DNA from 3 places in the Bradyrhizobium sp. Kon69 genome. Region 1 is predicted to be linked to each of the others. Evidence: predicted binding sites of a transcription regulator. Region 1 holds the regulator's gene; each other region holds the start of a gene.
The links. The regulator LexA, encoded in region 1, represses DNA repair genes until DNA is damaged. The targets are predictions, from matches to a motif close to TGTTCNNNNTGTGTTCNG.
Positions count from the first base shown of each region.

Region 2: AC0L3U_RS27365 (DNA recombination protein RmuC) is a predicted target of LexA. The motif match lies at 1,048-1,065, and genes of this name have one in related genera.
Region 3: AC0L3U_RS07770 (DUF3072 domain-containing protein) is a predicted target of LexA. The motif match lies at 1,147-1,164, and genes of this name have one in related genera.

Region 1 covers NZ_JBVVOS010000018.1:40,984-48,206, reverse strand. The annotation lists gene AC0L3U_RS23380 (hypothetical protein) at 120-554, opposite strand; gene lexA (transcriptional repressor LexA) at 1,019-1,720, opposite strand; gene AC0L3U_RS23370 (molybdopterin molybdotransferase MoeA) at 1,896-3,107, opposite strand; gene AC0L3U_RS23365 (hypothetical protein) at 3,334-3,525, opposite strand; gene AC0L3U_RS23360 (HAD family hydrolase) at 3,696-4,322, opposite strand; gene AC0L3U_RS23355 (alpha-hydroxy acid oxidase) at 4,337-5,470, opposite strand; gene AC0L3U_RS23350 (S41 family peptidase) at 5,778-7,115, shown strand.
Region 2 covers NZ_JBVVOS010000022.1:139,544-146,766, reverse strand. The annotation lists gene fmt (methionyl-tRNA formyltransferase) at 1-266, opposite strand, end outside; gene def (peptide deformylase) at 401-925, opposite strand; gene AC0L3U_RS27365 (DNA recombination protein RmuC) at 1,097-2,296, shown strand; gene AC0L3U_RS27360 (AmpG family muropeptide MFS transporter) at 2,477-3,841, shown strand; gene AC0L3U_RS27355 (hypothetical protein) at 3,999-4,436, opposite strand; gene recR (recombination mediator RecR) at 4,463-5,065, opposite strand; gene AC0L3U_RS27345 (YbaB/EbfC family nucleoid-associated protein) at 5,067-5,396, opposite strand; gene AC0L3U_RS27340 (DNA polymerase III subunit gamma/tau) at 5,501-7,223, opposite strand, start outside.
Region 3 covers NZ_JBVVOS010000004.1:277,801-285,023, forward strand. The annotation lists gene AC0L3U_RS07750 (hypothetical protein) at 1-200, shown strand, start outside; gene AC0L3U_RS07755 (hypothetical protein) at 296-544, shown strand; gene AC0L3U_RS07760 (hypothetical protein) at 636-845, opposite strand; gene AC0L3U_RS07765 (hypothetical protein) at 864-1,085, opposite strand; gene AC0L3U_RS07770 (DUF3072 domain-containing protein) at 1,201-1,395, shown strand; gene AC0L3U_RS07775 (DUF6496 domain-containing protein) at 1,482-1,796, shown strand; gene AC0L3U_RS07780 (hypothetical protein) at 1,803-2,165, opposite strand; gene AC0L3U_RS07785 (Do family serine endopeptidase) at 2,432-3,967, opposite strand; gene AC0L3U_RS07790 (universal stress protein) at 4,177-5,013, shown strand; gene AC0L3U_RS07795 (hypothetical protein) at 5,129-5,341, opposite strand; gene rpe (ribulose-phosphate 3-epimerase) at 5,540-6,277, opposite strand; gene cbbX (CbbX protein) at 6,274-7,209, opposite strand.

The sequences.
Region 1 (7,223 bases):
CGTGCGGGCTTGGTCCATCCGATTGGATTTCGCGGACGCAAGCCGTACCATCTCGCCGGCCACGGCCGGCGATGGCAATTCAATCCTGACCCCCGACCTCGTAGCCGGAGACGGCTGTGTCAGCCGATCGGCAGGTGCCTGACGGTCGGCTGCCGGTCGGCGATAATCTGCGCCTTGTGCTCGCGCTCGGTGACCGACTGAGTCACCGGCAGTTGCAGCACGGTCGCGCGCTGGCCTTCGACGAGCTGCGTCACCAGCACGTATTTGCCGTCGGGGAATTCGATCGCGTCATGATGGCGGTCGGGAACGTGCGGGTCGATCTTGCCGAACTTGCCCACGCGGGAATTGATGGTGCGCGTCCAGATCCAGCGATTGTCGTAGCGAACGTCGTCGGCGAAGGCGAGCTCCGTTCCCGGCAGCAGGCAGACGGCAACAGACGGATCGGCCGCCGAGGCGAAGCCGCGCGTCGAGGTGCCGCGGAAGCTTGTCGTGACGATCGTCTCGCCGACTTCGGCGGGGCGCGACGCGACGGCATGCAGGCTGTAGTCACACATCGGGTGCTCCTCATGCTGGGATAGCAACCCGCGTCTCTTAATCGAGGCGCAGGCCTCTATCAGAGTTGAAGCATGAACGCTCTGCTTGGTTGTGGGCAAATCTGCGGCTGGTTTCCGTGAGCCGCGATCACATTATCTTTCCCGAATTCAATAGGAACAAAGCGAGTTGCGATGCATTCGGGAGGCGCGTGCGCGAATATCGCCGGCTTGACTGCAACGGTCGAGCTTGATCGCCGGCCGCCGTTTCCTCGAACACTTGTGCCGCCAACCAGTGCCGCTTCGTGGGCGTCGTGAGGAGCCAGCGCCGAAGGAGGGGCCGGATAGTCTGTGCAGAACCAGAAAGACTACCCAGCCGGAACGGACGATGATCCGCTCCAATCTCTGACCGGCGATGCCGATCGGAAGCGCGCGAGGCGCCAGGCACCTCCGGTATCAAGTACTCCCGGGATCAAGGACGCCCGGTATCAGTACTTCCGGTAAAGCCCGATCAGCTTGCCCTGAATCTTCACCCGGTTGGGCGGCAGGATGCGGACCTCATAGGCTGCGTTGGCGGGCTCGAGCGCGATCGAGGCGCCGCGGCGGCGGAAGCGCTTCAGCGTCGCTTCCTCGTCGTCGATCAGCGCCACCACGATGTCGCCTGTATCGGCGCTCTCGTTGCGCTGGATCAGCGCCATGTCGCCGTCGAGGATGCCGGCCTCGACCATGGAATCACCGCGCACTTCGAGCGCGTAATGCTCGCCCGAACCGAGCATGTCGGGCGGCACACTGATAGTATGGCTGCGGGTCTGCAACGCCTCGATCGGCGTGCCGGCCGCGATGCGGCCCATCACCGGCACCGCGACGGGACGTTCGCCGTCGTCCGCGGGCAGGCTGGAGCTCGCACGCACCTTGCCGAGATTGCCCTCGATGACGCTCGGCGTGAAGCCGCGGCGGCTGCCTGCGGCTGCCTGGAGCTCCGGCAGCTTGATGACTTCAATCGCACGGGCGCGGTTGGGCAGGCGTCGGATGAAGCCACGCTCCTCGAGCGCCGTGATCAGGCGATGGATGCCCGACTTCGAGCGCAGATCGAGCGCATCCTTCATCTCGTCGAAGGAGGGCGGCACGCCGCTTTCCTTCAGACGTTCACTGATGAACCGCAGAAGCTCGTATTGTTTGCGCGTTAACATCTCGACCAAAGTCCCCCGGTTGATGTCGTCCGATTATGAGACGCAGAATTCGGCAATAAGCCGCTACATACTCGAAACAAATCATGAACGGACACTATATGTTCGATACATGTTCCGCAACTGCTTAATTTACCGTGAACAGAGCAAAGTTCGCGGAACGCGCATTGCGGGACGCTCAGACGGGGAGCCGCAACACTTCGCAAGCCGTGCCGGCTTCGGCCTTCGGCGCGAACGGTGCGCGCACGAGAAGTACCTGTGCTGCAGCGAGATTCGCAAGCAGCGAAGAGTCCTGATGATTGACGGGAAGAACGACGCGTGTGCCGTCGTCACGCTCCTCCAGATGCGCGCGCAGATAGTCCTCGCGCTGATCGTTGGCGCCGATTTCGCGGCCGAGCACGGCGCGCTCACGGCGATGGTGAATCGCCGAACGGCCCGACAGGGCGCGAATCAGCGGCACCATGAACAGGAACGCGCACACGTAGGACGACACGGGATTGCCCGGCAGGCCAATCACACCCATTGCGCCGAGCCGCCCGTGCATCATCGGCTTGCCTGGCCGCATCGCGATCTTCCAGAACGCCATTGCGATGCCTTCGTCCCGCAGTGCCTGCTGGACCAGATCGTGGTCGCCGACCGATGCGCCGCCGGTCGTGATCAGGATGTCGGCGCCGCTCTCGCGGGCGCGGCCGATGCCGGCGGTGGTCGCCTCCAGCGTGTCGGCGGCAATACCGAGATCAATGGTCTCGGCGCCCTCGCTGCGGGCAAGCGCGTGCAGGGCGTAGCCGTTCGAGTAGACGATCTGGCCGTGGCCGGGCGTGGTGCCCGGCATCACCAGCTCGTCGCCGGTGGCGAGAATCGCGACTTTCGGACGTCTGAAAACGCCAAGGTGCGGATGGTTCATCCCGGCGGCGAGGGCGAGGTCGCGCTCGGTGAGACGACTTCCCTTGCGCAGGAGCACGTCGCCCTCGCGGAAATCGACGCCTGCGGGGCGGATGTGCCGACCGGCGATCGCGGCTTCCTTGATCGTGATGCGCTTGCCGGCGGCGACCGTGTCCTCCTGGATCACGACGGCGTCCGCGCCAAAGGGAACGACGCCGCCGGTGAAGATCCGCACGGCCTCGCCGGCGCCGACCGTCCCCGCGAAGGGTCGGCCCGCCGCGACTTCGCCGATGACGGTGAGCTCCGAATCGATCGTTGCGGCATCGGCCGCGCGCACGGCGTAGCCGTCCATGGCCGACATCGCTTGCGGCGGCTGCGTGCGCCTTGCCGCGACGTCACGCGCGAGCACGCGATGGTAGGCCTCGTCGAGGGAGATCATTTCTTCCGGCAGCGGCTCCGCACCCGCCAGCACCGCGGCAAGCGCGTCAGAAACCGGCATCAAGGCCACGGCGAAAACTCCTGCTCGGCACGTTCGGGCGAATGTTCCGCAAATCTTCTAGCCGAGCGCGGGCGCAGAGGCAAAAACGGCTGAGCGCGCGCAGTCATCCCGCCGCTTCACATTGTTCCGGAAGGCAGGATCGCGCGCGTCGTGGCATGATCCGAAGAACCCGACAGATCGGCAGGAGAGTGGTCATGGAAGGGCGAGAACGACGAGCGCCCCGGGCCTGGATCGATCAGCTCCCTGGCTGCCCGGGAGTTACGTCGGGCGCCTGGGGTCCCTGATCCTTGTCGGGCAGCGGATCGGCCTGGGATTTCAGGTCGGCGGCCTTGCTCACGAGCTTGGCGGAAAGCTCCGAATCTGAAGTTGTCCTCGCGAATTCAAGAAGAAGAGAGGCCTGCTTGGTGAGGTAGGTCTTGCCCAGCACGATGATGCATCCGTCCGTAGAAGTCCCAACGGACTCTAAGAGTCTGGAAGGTGGTATTCCGTTCCGGGAACTCTGTATAAAAATGCACAAAGTGATTGGGTTCCTCAGTTTCTTCCAAAATTGTTCCCGTTGGGCCGTGGCGCCAAGGGTTTCGCGACGACGCCTCGTCGTCAGATGCCCAATGCCTTCAATGCGTTCCCGACGTCACGCGGCGAGGTCACATGCACCGCCGTCAAGCCGCGCGCCCGCGCTCCCTCGATGTTTTCGGCAAGATCGTCGAAGAACACGATGCGCCCGGCGGGCACGCCGATCGCCGCAACGACGTGGTCGAAGGCGTCCGCATCCGGTTTGCGCAAGCCGATGCTGGACGACAAATACAGCTCGCGGAAATGGCCGAGGAGGTCGGCATATTCCCTTGAGAAATGGTCCACGTGCGGCCGGTTGGTGTTGGAGAAAGCGTAGAGCGGCATCTGCATCGCTGCGCGCGGCAGCAGCTCGGCGATGTCAGGCATTTCGCCGGCGAAGATCGCGTTCCAGCCTTCCAGGAACTGCGCGTCCGAAATGCCGATGCCGAGCGAGGCTCGCAGTGAGGCGAAATAATCCTCATCGCTGATCTTCCCCATCTCGTGCAGCCGATAGGCTTCGCTGTCCCGCACATAGCGCGCGACGATGGCTTCAGGCTTGCAGCCGGCATGTCCCGCCCAGCAGGCGATCGCCTTGGAGAAATCGATATCGAGCACCACGCGGCCGAGATCGAACAGAAGCGCATCCGCGCTGCCGGGAGAGAGCGATGTCACCTGCGTCCTTTCATTCAGTATCGATACGGCTCGTGGTCGAACAGCGGAAACGCGCTGAACACACTCGGCGCGTTGGTCGCGGTCGCCTGGTGCAGGCAGGATTTGTTGACCTCGGCGAACGAGGTCGCACCCAAGAGGCCGAGGCAGCGCAGCACTTCGTCCTCGAGCAGCTCCAGCATGCGGGCCACGCCGGCTTCGCCGGCCGCCGCCAGCGCCCAGCATTGCAGCCGGCCGATGCCGACGAGGTCGGCGCCCGCCGCGATCGCCTTGACGATGTCAGTGCCGCGACAGACGCCGCCATCGACCATGATCTTGGCGCGGCCGTTCACGGCCTCGACGATCTCGGGCAGCACGTGCATGGCGCCGCGACCATGATCGAGCTGACGGCCGCCATGGTTGGAGACGTAAATCCATTCGACGCCGTGATCGATCGCGATCAGCGCGTCCTCTGGCGTCGCGATGCCCTTGAGGATCAGCGGGATCTTGAACTTGTCCTTGATCATCTTCACCGTCCGCCACTCCAGACCCTTCTGGTAATCGCCGCCGGTGGCGCGCAGGCGGCTCTCGCGAACGTAGCGCTTGGCGATGTCACGTTCGCGACGGCTGTAATGAGCGGTATCGACGGTCAGGCAGAAGGCGGCATAGGCGTTCTTCTCAGCCCGGCTGACGACGTCGGCGACGAAGGCGTCGTCGCCGCGCACGTAGAGCTGGTAGAGGCGCAACGCGTCCGGCGCAGCTTCGGCGGTCTTTTCTAGGCCGGGCTCGGACACCGAACTGAGCATGTGCGCCGCACCGAAAGTGCCGCAGGCGCGTGCCACGCTCGCCGCACCATCCGGATCGAAGATCTCGAGCGCGCCGACGGGGGCGAGCACCACGGGCAGGCGCATCTTGCGGCCGAACTGCTCGACTGAGCCTGTAACCTTGCGGACATCGCGCAGCACGCGCGGGCGGAAGGCGATCTCGTCCAGCGCCATGCGGTTGCGACGCATCGTGGTCTCGGTCTCGGCCGCGCCGACGATATAATCCCAGGCATTCTGGTTGAGGTTGGAACGCGCTTTCCGGATGAATTCATGCAGATTCTGGAACGGCTCGGTGCTGGCGCCGAGCTCGACGTTCCTGTCCGGTTGGATGCGGGGTGCTTCGTTCATTGTTATCCTCCCGAGAATTTGAAGCCTTCCCTCATCGCCTAACCCGTCCGGGGCGCCAAAACCATCCTAAAATCGCATGGCTGCGAGGCGTGGGCCGGCCGGCCGACCCCCCGCTGCGCACGAACCGGGTCCTGCAACGTTGCCGAAAGTTTAGGTCCGGACGAAGGGATTTTTACGCTGTACCCGCCGGCGTGGCATCCCGGCCTTGAAGAAACCAGAATGGTATTGTGAGAAGCAGGCTGGATCGCCATTTGCATGGCGGCTCTCCAGCCCCACCGAACCGCGAAGCAAAAAGGCCAGCCTATCCATGCGGAAAACCCTGCTGTTTCCACTGGGCGCGCTCACCGGAGCGTGTCTGACCCTTCTGGTAGCCAGTCCGCACGGCGGCGTGTGGGCGGCACGGGCGGCAGCGAGCGCGGATGACGCCTATTCCAAGCTCAATCTGTTCGGCGAAGTGTTCGAACGGGTGAAGGCGAGCTACGTCGAGAAGCCTGACAATGCCAAGCTGATCGAAGGCGCGATCACCGGCATGGTGACCTCGCTCGATCCGCACTCGCGCTACATGAACGACAAGGCCTGGACCGAGATGCAGGAGACCACCTCCGGCGAGTTCGGCGGGCTCGGCATCGAGGTCACGATGGAGGACGGCCTGGTCAAGGTCGTCTCGCCGATCGACGATACGCCGGCCTCCAAGGCCGGCATCATGTCGGGCGACCTGATCAGCAAGATCGACGGCGATGCCGTGCAGGGCATGACGCTCGAGCAGGCCGTCAACAAGATGAAGGGGCCGGTCGAGACCCAGACCAAGCTCACGATCGTGCGCAAGGGGGCCGACGCCCCGCTCGACGTCGCGATCAAGCGCGAGATCATCCATGTGCGCCCCGTGCGCTTCCACGTCGAGAACGGCGATATCGGCTATATCCGCGTCACCTCGTTCAACGAGCAGACCACCGATGGCCTGAAGAAGGCGATCGCATCGATCTCCAAGGACGTTCCGCCGGAGAAGCTGGTCGGCTACGTGATGGACCTGCGCAACAATCCGGGCGGACTGCTCGACCAGGCCGTGTCGGTGTCGAGCGCGTTCCTGCAGCGTGGCGAGGTCGTCTCGACCCGCGGCCGCAATCCGGAAGAGACCCAGCGCTTCACCGCGCATGGTGGCGACCTCACCAAGGGCAAGCCGCTGGTGGTTCTCGTCAATGGCGGCTCGGCCTCGGCCTCGGAGATTGTGGCCGGCGCGCTGCATGACCACAAGCGCGCGACGCTGATCGGCACGCGCTCGTTCGGCAAGGGCTCGGTGCAGACCATCATTCCGCTCGGCACCGGCAACGGTGCGCTGGCGCTGACCACGGCGCGCTACTACACGCCCTCGGGCCGCTCGATCCAGGCCCAGGGCATCGCGCCCGACATCGAGATCCTCCAGGACGTGCCGCCCGAGCTGAAGGGCCGGATGGACACCATGGCGGAGTCCCAGATGCGCGGCCATCTCCAGGCGGCCGATGGCACCGAGCAGACCGGATCGCAGTCCTATGTCCCGCCGGAAGCGAAAGACGACAAGGCGCTGCATACGGCCTACGACTTCCTGCACGGCCAGACCGCGAATGCGGTCGCCGCCAAGCCGGCGCCGAAGGCTGCGGTGCCGAACTAGGCCCTCGCGACGGTAAAGTATTGATCGCCCGGGAGCGGATAGCCGTTCCCGGGCGAACTTTTTTCGGAACGCTGTGTCAGATCGGGTTCATGGCTGCGAAGGTGGCCT
Region 2 (7,223 bases), on a different contig from region 1:
GCGACGACGACGGCGGCATCGGCGTCGAAGGCGCGAAATTCTTCCAGCGCCTCCGGCGTTTTCAACGTCTTCGGCGTCAGCACCGGCACGCCAAGCTTTCGCGCGGCCTCTTCCACCGGTGTCGGCTGCAATTGCAGGCCGCGCCGGCCGCCGGGCTTGGGCGCGCGCGTATACACGGCCACGATCTCGTGGCCGTGCGCGACGAGCTCGAGCAGCGTCGGCACGGAGAAATCGGGCGTGCCCATGAAGATCAGGCGGAGGGGCATGTGGCGGCGCTCGGTAAGGATGGTTTCTCCGTCATGCCCGGGCTTGTCCCGGGCATCCACGGTCTTGGCGACAAAGCAAGCAAGGCGTGGATGGCCGGGTCAAGCCCGGCCATGACGACGAGAGAGAACCCTACTCACTCCGCGCGCTTGGCGGCTTTCTCGAATTTCTTCAGCACGCGGTCGCGCTTGAGCTTTGACAGATAGTCGACGAACAGCACGCCGTTGAGATGGTCGATCTCGTGCTGGATGCAGGTGGCGTAGAGGCCTTCCGCGTCCTCCTCGTGCACCTTGCCGTCCAGATCCATGTAGCGCACCCGCACCTTGGCAGGGCGCTCGACCTCCTCGTAATATTCGGGGATCGACAGGCAGCCTTCCTCGTAGACCGACAGGTCCTCGGAGGAGGCGATGATTTCCGGGTTGATGAAGACGCGCGGCTCGGGCTTGGTCTCGCCGTCCTGGTCGGGCTTGGCGAGGTCCATGGTGATCAGCCGCAACGGCTGCGCGATCTGGATCGCCGCGAGCCCGATGCCGGGCGCGTCGTACATGGTCTCGAACATGTCGTCGGCAAGCTTGCGGATCTCCGGCGTGACCTTCTCGATCGGCTTGGAGACCAGACGCAGCTGCTTGTCGGGCAGGATGATGATTTCTCTGAGGGCCATGGCCGCGATTTAAGCCGCGCGTTCGATGCGGTCAATCCGGCCGGGAACCCCGTTAACCCTCCGCTAACCATAAAACTTCGCCTTTCGTTAACCATAAAAATTAACGGGGCATTTACACTAAATGTTCGCTATTCGTTCGTGCCGCCGAGCGAATCGGCTAGAAGCAGGAGCATGAACGAGATCATTTTCATGCTCGGCGACTGGCCGGTGCGCACCGTGGACGCGCTGATCGGCTTCGGCGCCCTGGTCCTCATCCTGATGGTGGTGATCGCCGTCGTGATCGCGCGCTCCGGGCGGCGCGGCGCGGAACTCGCGATGGCCAACGCCATCCGCGCCGACGAGCTCGAGGAGCGCATCAGCCAGATGCTGCATGCCCAGAGCGAGGCTTCGGGCCGGGTCGACGCCATGACCCAGACGCTGGCCGGCCGCCAGGCCGACATGGCGCGCGCGGTCAACGAGCGGCTGGATTCGGTGACCCACCGCGTCGGCCAGTCCATGGAGCACTCGACCCGCAACACCATGGAGAGCCTGCACGCGCTGCACGAGCGGCTCGGCATCATCGACAGCGCGCACAAGAACCTCACCGACCTCACCACACAGGTCACGACCCTGCGCGACGTGCTCGCCAACAAACAGTCGCGCGGCGCCTTCGGTCAGGCGCGGATGGAGGCGATCGTCCAGGACGGTCTGCCGAAGGGCGCCTACGAGTTCCAGTTCACGCTCTCGACCGGCAAGCGGCCGGACTGCGTCGTGTTCCTGCCCGACCAGCGGCCGCTCTGCATTGACGCGAAATTTCCGCTGGAAGCGATGACCGCGCTGCATGACGCGCGCACCGACGAGGAAAAGCGCATCGCCACGCAGCGGCTGCGCGGCGACGTCATGAAGCATGTCAGCGACATCGCCGAGAAATATCTCGTCGCCGGCGAGACCCAGGACATGGCGCTGATGTTCGTGCCGTCGGAATCGGTCTACGCCGAAATCCACGACGGTTTCGACGACGTGATCCAGAAGGCGTATCGCGCCCGGGTCGTGCTGGTGTCGCCGTCGCTGCTGATGCTGGCGATCCAGGTGATGCAGCAGATCATGAAGGACGCGCGCATGCGCGACGCCGCCGACCAGATCCGCACCGAGGTGATCAAGCTCGGCGACGACCTCGGCCGCCTGCGCGACCGCGTGCTGAAATTGCAGAAGCACTTTGCCGACGCGAACGAAGACGTGCGGCAGGTGCTGATCTCCGCCGACAAGATCGAGAAACGCGCCGGGCGTATCGAAGAGCTCGATTTCAGCAAGAGCGATGCGCCGGAAGCGCCGCATCTGGTCGCGACCGGCGCTGCCGAGCTGTTCCCGCGGAAGCTCCAGGCGGGGGAGTGACTTTCCTTACCTCGCCCCGCTTGCGGGGAGAGGTCGGATCGCCCTTGCGATCCGGGTGAGGGGGTACAGGTCTCACAACCATCTCATTTGTGGAGAGAGGCCCCTCACCCCGACCCTCTCCCCGTAAGAACGGGGAGAGGGAGAAGAGGCAGCGCTGCCAGAATCTGCTAACACCCTGCCATGACCGCACCCGACGCGACCTCACCTGCCGGCCCCGGCACGGCCCCCACTTCCTGGCGTGACAGCCTTGCCGTTTACCTGCAGCCGCGGGTGCTGATCGTGCTGTTCCTCGGCTTCTCGTCCGGGCTGCCGCTGGCGTTGTCGGGCTCGACGCTGCTGGTGTGGATGCGGGAATCAGGCGTCGATCTCAAGACCATCGGGCTGTTTGCGCTGGTCGGCACGCCCTACACGCTGAAATTCCTGTGGGCGCCGCTGGTGGATGCGATGCATGTGCCGCTGTTCACGCGCGCGTTCGGGCGGCGGCGCGGCTGGCTGCTGTTCTCGCAATTGCTGCTGATCGCAGCCATCCTGCTGCTGGCGCTGACCGATCCCGCGCGCTCGCCGTTCTACGTCGCGCTCGGCGCATTGCTGGTGGCGACGGCCTCGTCGACGCAGGACATCGTGGTCGACGCCTTCCGCGTCGAGAGCCTGCCGGAAAGCGAGCAGGCCGCCGGCATGGCGTCCTATGTCGCGGCCTATCGCATCGGCATGCTGGTCTCGACCGCCGGCGCGCTGTTCATCGTGTCGGGCTTCGAGAGCACCGGCATCACCCGCACGTCCGCCTGGATGTGGGGTTATGTGGTGATGGCGGCGATGGTGCTGATCGGGACGATCACGGCGCTGGTCGCGACCGAGCCCGAGCAGTCATTGCGGGCGGAAGCCGCGACGCAGACGCAGACCGCGTTCGCGCGCGTGCTGCACGCGGCGGTCGGCGCCTTCTCGGAATTCCTGACGCGCAAGGACGCGCTCGCCGCGCTCGCCTTCGTCGTGCTGTTCAAGTTCACCGACGCCTTCTCCGGCACGATGACCGCACCGTTCGTGATCGACCTCGGCTTCTCCCGCAACGACTATGCCGCGATCGTGAAGGGCGTGGGCCTTGCTGCGACGCTGATCGGCGGCTTTGCCGGCGGCTTCGTCGCACGGCGCTATTCGCTTGCGACCAGCCTCTGGATCGGCGGCGTGGTGCAGGCGCTTGCGAATCTCTCCTTCTCCTGGCTGGCCTTTGTCGGCACCAGCCAATGGGCGCTCGCCTTCGCCATCACCTGTGAGAACTTCACAAGCGCGATCGGCACGGTGATCTTCGTCGCCTATCTTTCGGCGCTCTGCCAGAACCCGCTGCACACGGCGACGCAATATGCGCTGCTCACCGCGCTTGCCGCGGTGGGGCGGACCTATCTCTCGTCAGGCGCCGGCTTCGTGGCTGATACCACCGGCTGGCCGCTGTTCTTCGTGATCTGCATGCTGGTGGCGATCCCGAGCCTGGTGCTGCTGGCCTGGCTGCAGAAGCGCGGGCATTTTGATGCGCTGGGGCCGGTGAGGGTTTAGACCGGCTCTCTCACCTTCGTCATTACGAGCGACTTGTCCGCCGTAGCTCGAAGAGCGAAGGCGGAAGCGAAGCAATCCAGACTGCCGCCGCGGAGACGGTCTGGATTGCTTCGTCGCAAGTGCTCCTCGCAATGACGACGCAGATAGCAGAGCTCCCCTATTGCTTCTTGATCAAACTCCACTTCGTGATCACGGCCTCGCTCATCTGGCCGGGGTCGCTGGCGCAGGCGACTTCGTCGACCTTGACCGAGATCTCCTTGCCGGCGAACGTCTTCAACTGTGCGGCCTGCGCGTCGCCGCTGGGAACGAGCTGGAAGGTTTCGGGGCCGGTCTCGAGATTGCACAGTCCGTTCGGCGGCGGCAGCCGGCGCGGCTCGGAGGTGATCTGGTAGGTCGCAACCCGCTTGCCGACGTTCTTGACGTCGCGCACTTTCATCGTGTTCAGCTCGCCCGAGAGCACCTCGCCGGCATTGATCGGCTTGCCGGGCTTCGACGGCGGCGGAGCCCCGTCGTCCTGCTGCGCGGAGATCGCCGGCGTTGCCAGCATCGTCAGCGTCGCGACCAAAGCCCATCGTGTGGCGAAAAGTTTCGTCATGTCGTCCGTTCCGTAAGTCTGGATGGCTAGAACAGGGTGCGCTGCCGCATCGCGGCCGATAGCGTACCTTCATCGAGATAATCAAGCTCGCCGCCGACCGGCACACCATGGGCGAGCCGGGTTACTTTTACGTTGGCGTCCTGAAGCAGGTCGGTGATGTAGTGTGCCGTGGTCTGGCCGTCGACGGTGGCATTCAGCGCCAGGATGACCTCATGCACCTGCGCCTCATGCGCGCGCGCGACCAGCGCCTCGATGGTGAGGTCCTGCGGGCCGACGCCGTCGAGCGGCGACAATGTCGCGCCCAGCACGTGATAGCGCCCTTGGGTGGCATTGGCCCGCTCCAGCGCCCAGAGATCGGCAACGTCGGCGACGACGACGATGATCGAGGGATCGCGCTTCGGATCGGTGCAGACCGTGCAGGGACTTTGCGTGTCGATGTTGCCGCAGGTCTTGCAGACCTGGACCTTCTCGAGCGCGACCTGCATGGCCGAGGACAGCGGCATCATCAGCGCTTCGCGCTTCTTGATCAGATGCAGCGCCGCGCGCCGCGCCGAGCGCGGGCCGAGGCCCGGCAGCCGCGCGAGAAGCTGGACCAGCCGCTCGATCTCAGGACCCGCAACAGCGCCCATATTACTGGCCGAACAGCCCCGACAGCCCCGGCGGCAGGCCGAGCCCGCCGGTGAGCGACTGCATCTTCTCCTGCATGGCGGCTTCCGCCTTGCGGCGGGCCTCGCCGAACGCGGTGACGAGCAGATCCTCGAGCACCTCGCGCTCTTCCGCCTTCATCAGCGAAGGATCGATCTTGACGCCCTTGACGTCCATCTTCGCGGTCATGCGCACGGCGACGAGACCGCCGCCGGAGATGCCCTCGACCTCGACGTTGGCGAGCTGGTCCTGCATCTCCTGCATCTTGGATTGCAGCTGCTGCGCCTGCTTCATCATGCCGAAAATATCGACCATCGGTGCTGTCCTTGGTTGGCGCGATCAATCATCATCGCGCCTTCGCTAGTTGTTTTGAGCATGATCCAATCGGAAAAGCGCTTCACGCTTTTCCGGATCATGCTCTAGAGATCGTCGCCGTCGGAACCGTCGGGCGGATCGTCACTGCCATAGTCGGCGTTAATATCGGATTCCGGCGCCTCGGGGGCAAGCCTGCGGACCTCGACGACCTTCGCACCCGGAAAACGCGACAGCACCTCGCGCACGCGCGGATCGGCCTCGGCGGTGCGCGCATGTTCCTGCTTGGCCGCCTGGCTCACCGAGCGCAGCGTCGGCTGGCCCGGCTCGTTGGAGACGATCACGGTCCAGCGGCGCCCGGTCCAGAGCTCGAATTTGCGCGCGAGATCGGAAATCATGGTCTTGGAGGCGTTGGGCTCGAGCGCGACTTCCAACCGGCCCTCCTCGAAACGAACGAGGCGCATGTCGCCTTCGAGCGCCCCCTTGGTCAGGAGGTCGCGCTTCTGCCCGGCGAGCGCAACGAGCTGGGTGAAGCTCGTGACACGCAACACGGGCGCGGCAGCTTGCGGATCCGGCGCGGGCGTTGCCATCTGCGGACGGGCACCACCGCCGCCGAACGAGGACGGCGACGATGTCGGCATGCGAACCGGAGCTGCGGACGCCACCGGTCCCGCCGGCGCGTTGCGCGCGGCACTGCCGCCGCTCACGACCGGCGAACCCCCGCCGTTCTGCTCCAGCATCTTGATCGCTTCGTCCGGCGTCGGCAGGTCGGCGACATAGGCGATGCGCACCAGCACCATCTCGGCGGCTGCGGCGGGCCGCGTCGCGGCCTGCACCTCGGTGATGCCCTTGAGCAGCATCTGCCACATCCGCGACAGCACGCGCATCGATATCTTCGAGGCGAAATCCCGCGCGCGCACGCGCTCGGTCTCGCCATAGGCGACGTTGTCGGCGGTCGCCGGCACGATCTTCACGCGGGTGACGAAATTGACGAACTCGGCGAGATCCGAGAGCACCACGATCGGATCGGCGCCGACGTCGTACTGGTCACGGAACTCCTTGAATGCGGACGCGATGTCGCCACGCGCCAGAGAATCGAAAAGATCGATGACACGGGTGCGGTCGGCAAGCCCCAGCATCTGCCTGACGGCATCGGCCTTCACGGTGCCCGCCGCATGGGCGATGGCCTGATCGAGCAGCGAGAGCGAATCCCGCACCGAGCCTTCCGCGGCCCGCGCGATGATGCCGAGCGCTTCAGGCTCGATCTCGACGTTTTCCTTGGCGGCGATGTTGGCGAGATGCTTCATCAGCACGTCGGCCTCGACGCGGCGCAGGTCAAAACGCTGGCAGCGCGACAGCACAGTCACGGGAACCTTGCGGATCTCCGTGGTGGCGAACACGAATTTGGCGTGCTCCGGCGGTTCCTCCAGCGTCTTCAGGAAGGCGTTGAACGCCGCCGTCGACAGCATGTGGACTTCGTCGATGATGTAGACCTTGTAGCGGGCGCTGGCCGGGGCGTAGCGGACGCTGTCATTGATCTGACGGACGTCGTCGACGCCGGTATGCGAGGCCGCGTCCATCTCCAGCACGTCCATGTGCCGGCTTTCCATGATCGCCTGGCAATGCACGCCGAGCGTCGGCATCTGGACCGTCGGGCCCTTCACCGAGCCATCCGGCATCTCGTAGTTGAGCGCACGGGCAAGAATGCGCGCGGTGGTGGTCTTGCCGACGCCGCGGACGCCGGTGAGGATCCACGCCTGCGGAATGCGGCCGGTCTCGAATGCATTGGAGACGGTGCGGACGACGGCTTCCTGGCCGATCAGATCGTCG
Region 3 (7,223 bases), on a different contig from region 1:
CGCACGCCATGATGGGCGCAGCCCTCGGGCTCGCTTTCAGCCTCGTGCTCGTGCTGTCCAATCCAGCCGTCGCCAATTTGCTGAACAACGGCGGCAGGCAGGCCGTTGTCGTTTTCGCCCTCACATTGGTGACGACGTTCGCGATCGGCGCGACACTGACCGGCGTCGTATTCATGCTCGCAGAGGACAAGCAATCTTGAAGGATGCGAGATTTACCGGAACTTCTTTGTTCGGAACTCCTGCGACGAATGGCAGTTGGCTGCCTGCGTCAATTCAACTCAGGGAGTTCCCGCATATGAAGACCACTAAGCTCGCTCTTGCCGTGATGTTGGCCACCGGCCTCGCGGCCGCACCGTTCGCCGTGCAGGCCAAGTCGCACAAGGCAAAACACGGATCCTCGATGTCATCGTCGCAAACCACCACAGGCGCCAACACCAAGTCGTCCAAGGGTGCTGATCCCTCCGGTCAGGGCGGCTCCGGCCCCGGCTCGGACCAGGGCGGCACCATGACGAACAACAAGGGCGGCATGAGCAACACCAAGTAGGTGTTCCCCGACATCATGAAGGCCCCGCAATCGCGGGGCCTTTTGCTTTGGTGTTTCAACGAACTTTCTCGGGCCGCGTTGCGCGCACGCTTCAGCTACGATGGCTTCCCAGGATGTCAGGATGAACGCCGGCGCGATCAGCTTTCACCAGATGATCGAGTCGTGCACGCTTGCGCGCGATCAAGAGCTGGGCCGCGGCGTCGTCGAGCCCCTCGCGTTGCAGCTGCCGGATCGCAGAGCCCAGTTCGAGAATCTCGGCACGCAGTTTTAGAATCCGGTACGCATCCGGGTCTTCCTCCACCGTGCGCTCCCAAAGCTTTCAGCGGCGCGCGACCACGCGCAGAGGACGACCTGATGCCTTCGCGGAACGAAGGCTCATCCTGTCGCGGACATTCGGCAGGACATCGCCGCCACCTGCAGCCTTCCATTCGCCGATCAGCAGATTGATTTTCCGGCGCAGATCCATCTGCGCCAAGGCCTTCTCTGTGCAATCGTGCTCGCGGTCGACGAGTTCGCGGACGGACACCTCGATATCGGCCATTTCCAGCCTCAAGGCGCTGATTTTACGTCGAATTTCATTAATTCTGTTGTCCATGACTTGTTAGAACAAAATAAGAACATATAGTCAAGTCACGATTTCAGAAGGGAGAAGCGACATGCAGGTTCAGGGTAAATACGACGCCAAGACTTTCCTCACCGAGCAGATGACGCGGGCGCAGGGCCTCCGGCTGAAGCGACTGAGCGAAGAGGCGTATCAACCCGCGCAATATGCGCGGGATCTGTCCTCCAGCGACGCAGCGCGGCGCATTCAGGTGCTGGAAGCCGAGATCGAGCTGGCGGATTCGTTCTAGACTAAGCCGCGTATCCGGGACGTGCATGCGCGCTTTCGGAACCATGCCTGTCCCGGATTGTTTTCCCAAGCCAAGGGAGAACATGCATGGCACGCAAGGCAAAGAAGCGCCGCTACTCGCGCAGCTCCGGCAGCGATGTCGAAGGCGAGATGAAGCGCTACAAGAAGGGTACCGCGAAAAGCGGACCTGGCGGTCGAGGCGGACGCGTGAAGAGCCGAAAGCAGGCGATCGCGATCGGCCTGTCGAAGGCGCGCAAGAAGGGCAAGAAGGTCCCGAAGAAAGCCGCGAAGCGGAAGACGTCCAAGAAGACGTCAAAGAAAACGTCCAAGAAGACCTCAAGGAAAACCAAGAAGCGTTCGAAGAAAACGTCGAAGCGCAAATCCTCCAAACGGTCGCGCTGACTTCCGTCAGATCATGCTGCCCGGCATGAAGCAGCGGATCGAAACCCCGAACGCGGTCTTCACCGGCCACACCATGGTGCGGCCGGCCCGGTTCGGCTCGGTGATCACGGCTTCGTCCGGCACCTCGACCCACTCACCGTCGAGCCGCACGCGATAATGTCCATTGTGCGAGTCCCAATCGGGATCGGCGACGGCAAACCCATCCGCATCTGAGCAGCACGGACCGAGATGGCTGCGCAGGCCGTCGAACCATGGCTTGAGGGGAGAGTCCGCGTAACGGCCGTCGTCACGCCCGAGAGCGTTTCCACCCCACAGCACGAATGGCGCCACGAGCAGCGCAGTCCTCAGCGAGAGCTTCAATCGATCCATGTCGGCACCGATCAAATACGAATTGCCGGCCGGCTCAGCGGCGGCAAGTTCGAAGTTCCACGCTTGCAATCGTCGGCGGCTTCATTGCCGCCGAGTCCATACGAGATCCGCAATTGTGATGGGCGAACACGGCTTTTTCGGACGAACCGGGTCATCCTCCCTGCCGTTAACGAGAATGTTATCGGCGGGCATCCGGAATCCTGAAAGCGAACAGGAAAGGCGGCCCTTGGGCCGCCTTTTTGGACTGGCGCCGATCGACGTTCGCCTTATGCGAGCGGCACCGCCACGAACCGGGTCGCCTGCGCGCTTCTGACCTGCAGCAGCACGCTGCGCTTGCCGGACGATTTCGCCTGCGCCAGCTCCGAACGGACATCGCCGATATTGGCGACGGCCTTGCCGCCGACATTGAGGATGACGTCGCCGGTCTGGATGCCGCGCTGCGCGGCCGGCCCTTGCGGATCGACTTCGGTGACGACGACGCCCTTCTGGCCGGCGCCCTGCACGTCGCCGGCCGGAGCCAGGCTGAGCCCGAGACGCGGCGGCATGCCGGCATCTGGCTGCGACTTGCCCTCGTCGGCTCTTGCCTGCCGCTCGTTCGGCAACTCGCCGAGCGCCAATGTCACCGTCTTGCTGTCGCCCTTGTGGACGACGTCGAGCTTCACGGACGTGCCCGGCGCCAGGGTGGCGATGGTGCGGGCGAGATCGCGGGAATCCTTGATCGCGGTGCCGTTGACGGCGGTGATGACGTCGCCCGCCTCGATGCCCGCCTTCGCCGCCGGGCTGCCGTCCTGCGGATTGTCGACGATCGCGCCGCGCGCCTCCTTGAGGCCGAGGCTGTCGGCGATATCCGACGTCACCGGCTGCACCTGCACGCCGAGCCAGCCGCGTGTGACCGCGCCCTTGTCCTTCAACTGTGCGATGACGAGCTTTGCGGTCGAGGCCGGAATGTCGAAGCCGATGCCGACCGAGCCGCCGGAGGGCGAGAAGATCGCAGTGTTCACGCCGATCACGTTGCCGTTCATGTCGAAGGCCGGGCCTCCGGAATTGCCCTTGTTGATCGGCGCGTCGATCTGGATGAAGTCGTCATAGGGACCGTTGCCGATGTCGCGGCCGCTGGCCGAGACGATCCCGGCGGTCACGGTGCCGCCGAGGCCGAAGGGATTGCCGACGGCGACCACCCAGTCGCCGATGCGCGGCTTCTGGTCGGAGAATTTGACGAACGGAAAATCCTTCTTGCCTTGGACCTTGATCAGAGCGAGATCCGTCTTCGGATCGGTGCCGACCACTTTCGCGCTGTAGATCGTGCCGTCGTCCATCGTCACTTGCACCGACTCGGCGTGATCGACGACGTGGTTGTTGGTCACGGCATAGCCGTCGGCGGAGATGAAGAAGCCGGAGCCCTCACCCGTGATCATCTGGCGGTGCTGGCGCGGCATCCCTTCCATGCCAGGGCCGCGGAAGCCGAATTGCCGCGAGAACTGGTCGAACGGCGATGCCTCGTCCGAATCCATCCGGTTCTGTTGCAGCATCGCGCTCTTGTCGTTGTCCTGGTCGATCCTGACCCGCACCGAGATGACGGCGGGTTTGACCTTGCTGACGAGGTCGCCGAAGCCCGGCGGTGTCGCGGCGCTCTCCGCGGCCTGGGCGGGCGCAATGAAGGAGCTCGCGCTGAACGGCGAAGAGCCGGGAGCAGTCGCCAGCACGGCCAGGCCAAGCGCGGCCACGGTGCCGAGCAGCGCAAGCCGGCGCGGCCTCAGGACCTTGCGGGACGTTGTGGTGTCGGAATTGACGCGATCGTTCATGTCGATATGTCCATGTTGGGTAAGTCGCCTTGCACCCAACATGGTGGTCGCCACCTTACAGCGTCCCGTCCACGCGATTAAATCTTGGCAAAGTAGCCGGGGCCGGCACACGTCCAAAACTCGAGGCTGCACGTTTGATGCAGCTCAACGCGGGCCCTGCGCACCGTGAAAGACTGCGGCCACCGGATGATGTCCATCGGAGGCACGTCATGTACAAAGACATTCTCGTCCACATCCCCACCGAGAGGCCGATGCGCCCGGTGATCGACGGCTCGATCTCGCTCGCAGCGGGCCTCAACGCCCATCTCGATGCAGTCGCGGTTGGTTATGTGGCAACCAGCGCGGCCTATATCATGGAGGGCGGCGCTGCCGTGGCGGCGGTGTTCGAGATGGAGCGCGAAAGCGCAGTGGAGCGGGCCGAGGCGGCGCTCGCGGTATTCAAGAGCGAAGCGATGAACGCCGGCATTTCCTACACGTGCCAACCGCTCGGGGCGATGCCGGGGGATGCGGTCGGCTTGCTCGGCGAGATGGCGCGGCTGCACGATCTCAGCATCGTGCTCCAGCCGGATCCGGCGCAAGGCTCACTCGACAACGATGTGCCCCGCGAGATCCTGTTCCAGGCGGGCGGCCCGGTGCTTTTCCTGCCGTACACCTTCCGTGGAGCGTTCAAGGCGAAACGGATCGGCATCTGTTGGGATGGCAGCCGCCTCGCCGCCCGCGCCATGCGCGACGCCGCACCGTTCCTGGCCCGCGCCGAGGAGATCGTGATCATTGCGATCAATGAGACAGACATGGTTCCCGACGAAGTCTCGACCCGTAATCTGGCAAGGCATCTCGGCCGGCGCGGACTATCGACCCGTACCGTCAACCTGTCGGCGGCGCGCTCCGACATTCAGCCGACCATGCTGTCGCTGGCAGCCGATGAGAACCTCGATCTCCTGGTCATGGTCGGCTACGGCCATTCGCGATTGCAGGAGCGATTCCTCGGCGGCGTCACCCGCGCCATGCTGGAAGCCATGACCGTCCCGACGCTGATGTCGCATTAATCGAGGGCTGATCCAGGTCGGGCCGGTCACAAGCCTTGTCGTTCGGGCTGACAACCGCGTCCTTGAGCGGTGCCGCCGTCGGCAGGTTCAGGTCATGTTCGAACAAGTTGGACCGTCACGCCGCGGCGGGCCTCTCCCACGCCGTGGCCTCGACGCCGTCCTGGTCGTGTGGCGCATTGCACGCGTCGAAATGCGCCTTGAGTTCGACCTCGGCGAGATATTCGAAATGTTCGGCCTGGCCAAGCAGTTCCCAGCTTTGGAGCGGCCGGTAGGCGGCCTGCTGACGACAGAGGGACGCTAGCGCGCGGTAGCGACGTACGTTATCCATCAGACCCTCCCTCGCATTCACAGAGCTTATTGCCCTTATTTGCGTCAGGCCGATGGCGGTTGTGCAAAAGATTTGCTGCGCCCGCCGCGCGCTAGACGCGCTTGTTTTTAGGCAAACGCGTGTTCGGGCGAAAGTTCCAATCAGCGCGGACTCAACGCTTCGGAACCTTGCCGCGGGCCAATGTGTGCCGGCGGTAGTCTACCGGATGAGCGCGGGCTCACCGGCTCGCATCGTCCGCTCCGAACTATGTTGCAGGTTCGGAACCCTGACCGCTTCCGCAGCCGCGCGGATGGCCGCAATGTTGCCGGCATAGTCCGCGCTGCTCCTGCCGCGAAACACGGCGGAACCCGCCACAAGCGTATCGGCGCCCGCAGCGGCCACGGCCGCGGCATTGTCGCGCGTGATGCCGCCGTCAACCTCAAGCCGGATCGGCCGGTCGCCGATCATGCTTCGAATACGCCCGATCTTCTCGAGCTGGGATTCGAGGAAGGACTGGCCGCCAAAGCCCGGATTGACCGTCATCACCAGGACGAGGTCGAGACGATCGAGCACATACTCGATCGCGCCTTCGGGAGTGGCGGGACACAGGCTGACGCCGGCTTTCTTGCCGAGCGCCCGGATGGCCTGGAGCGAGCGATCGAGATGCGGACCGGCTTCGGCATGCACCGTGATGAGATCCGCGCCCGCCTTCGCGAACGCTTCGAGATAGGGATCGGCCGGCGCGATCATGAGATGCACGTCGAAGATTTTCTTCGTCAGCGGCCGGATCGCCTTGATGACGTCCGCGCCATAACTGATGTTCGGGACGAAATGCCCGTCCATGACGTCGCAATGAATCCAGTCGGCGCCCGCAGCGTCGATCGCCGCGATCTCCTCGCCGAGGCGTGCGAAATCCGCAGCCAGGATCGACGGCGCGATGAGGATTTCTCTCGTCATGGCTTCGCACTCCTCTGCGCGTCCGCACCGCCGCTGAAGACGCGGCTCGCCAGGACATCCATGGGATCGATGGTTTCGAGGTCGGCGATCTCGAGCATGCGATCGAGATCGGATACCAGGCGATCGGCCTGCCGCAGGCGGATGCGGTCGACGGCGTTGCGGATCGAGCGCGCATTGGAGAAGAACGGCTGGGTCCGGCGCAGCGCGATGTATTTCTCGAACGCCTCACGCGCCGCCGCCGACAGGCGATAACCCCGTTCCTTCAGCATCAGCTCGGCGATCACGAGCAGCTCGGCTTCCGCATAGTCCGGAAAGTCGATGTGGTGGGCGATGCGCGAACGGAAGCCGGGATTGGAGGCGAAGAAGCTCGTCATCCGCTCGCCATAGCCGGCAAGGATCACGACGAGGTCCTCGCGCTGGTTTTCCATCACCTGGAGCAAAATCTCGATCGCCTCCTGGCCGTAGTCGCGCTCGTTGTCGGGACGGTGGAGATAATAGGCCTCGTCGATGAACAGCACGCCGCCCATCGCCTTCTTCAGGATCTCCTTGGTCTTCGGAGCGGTGTGGCCGATATACTGGCCGACGAGATCATCGCGCGTCACCGAGATCACCTGCCCGCGCCGCACGAAGCCGAGGCCGTGCAGGATCTTCGCCATGCGCAGTGCGACGGTCGTCTTGCCGGTGCCGGGATTGCCGGTGAACGACATGTGCAGCGTCGGCGGCGACGAAGCCAGTCCCGCACGCTGCCGGATACGTTCGATCAGCAAGAGCGACGCGATCTGGCGCACGCGGTTCTTCACCGGCTTCAATCCTATCAGCTCCTGCTCGAGCTGTTGCAGCGTGCCGGTGATTCCAGCCTCTTCGGCCTCCTTGCGGAGATCGAAACTGGTCTCGCCGGGCTCAGTGGTCATTGCATGGGGAACATCCAGCATCGGCACCTCGAAGA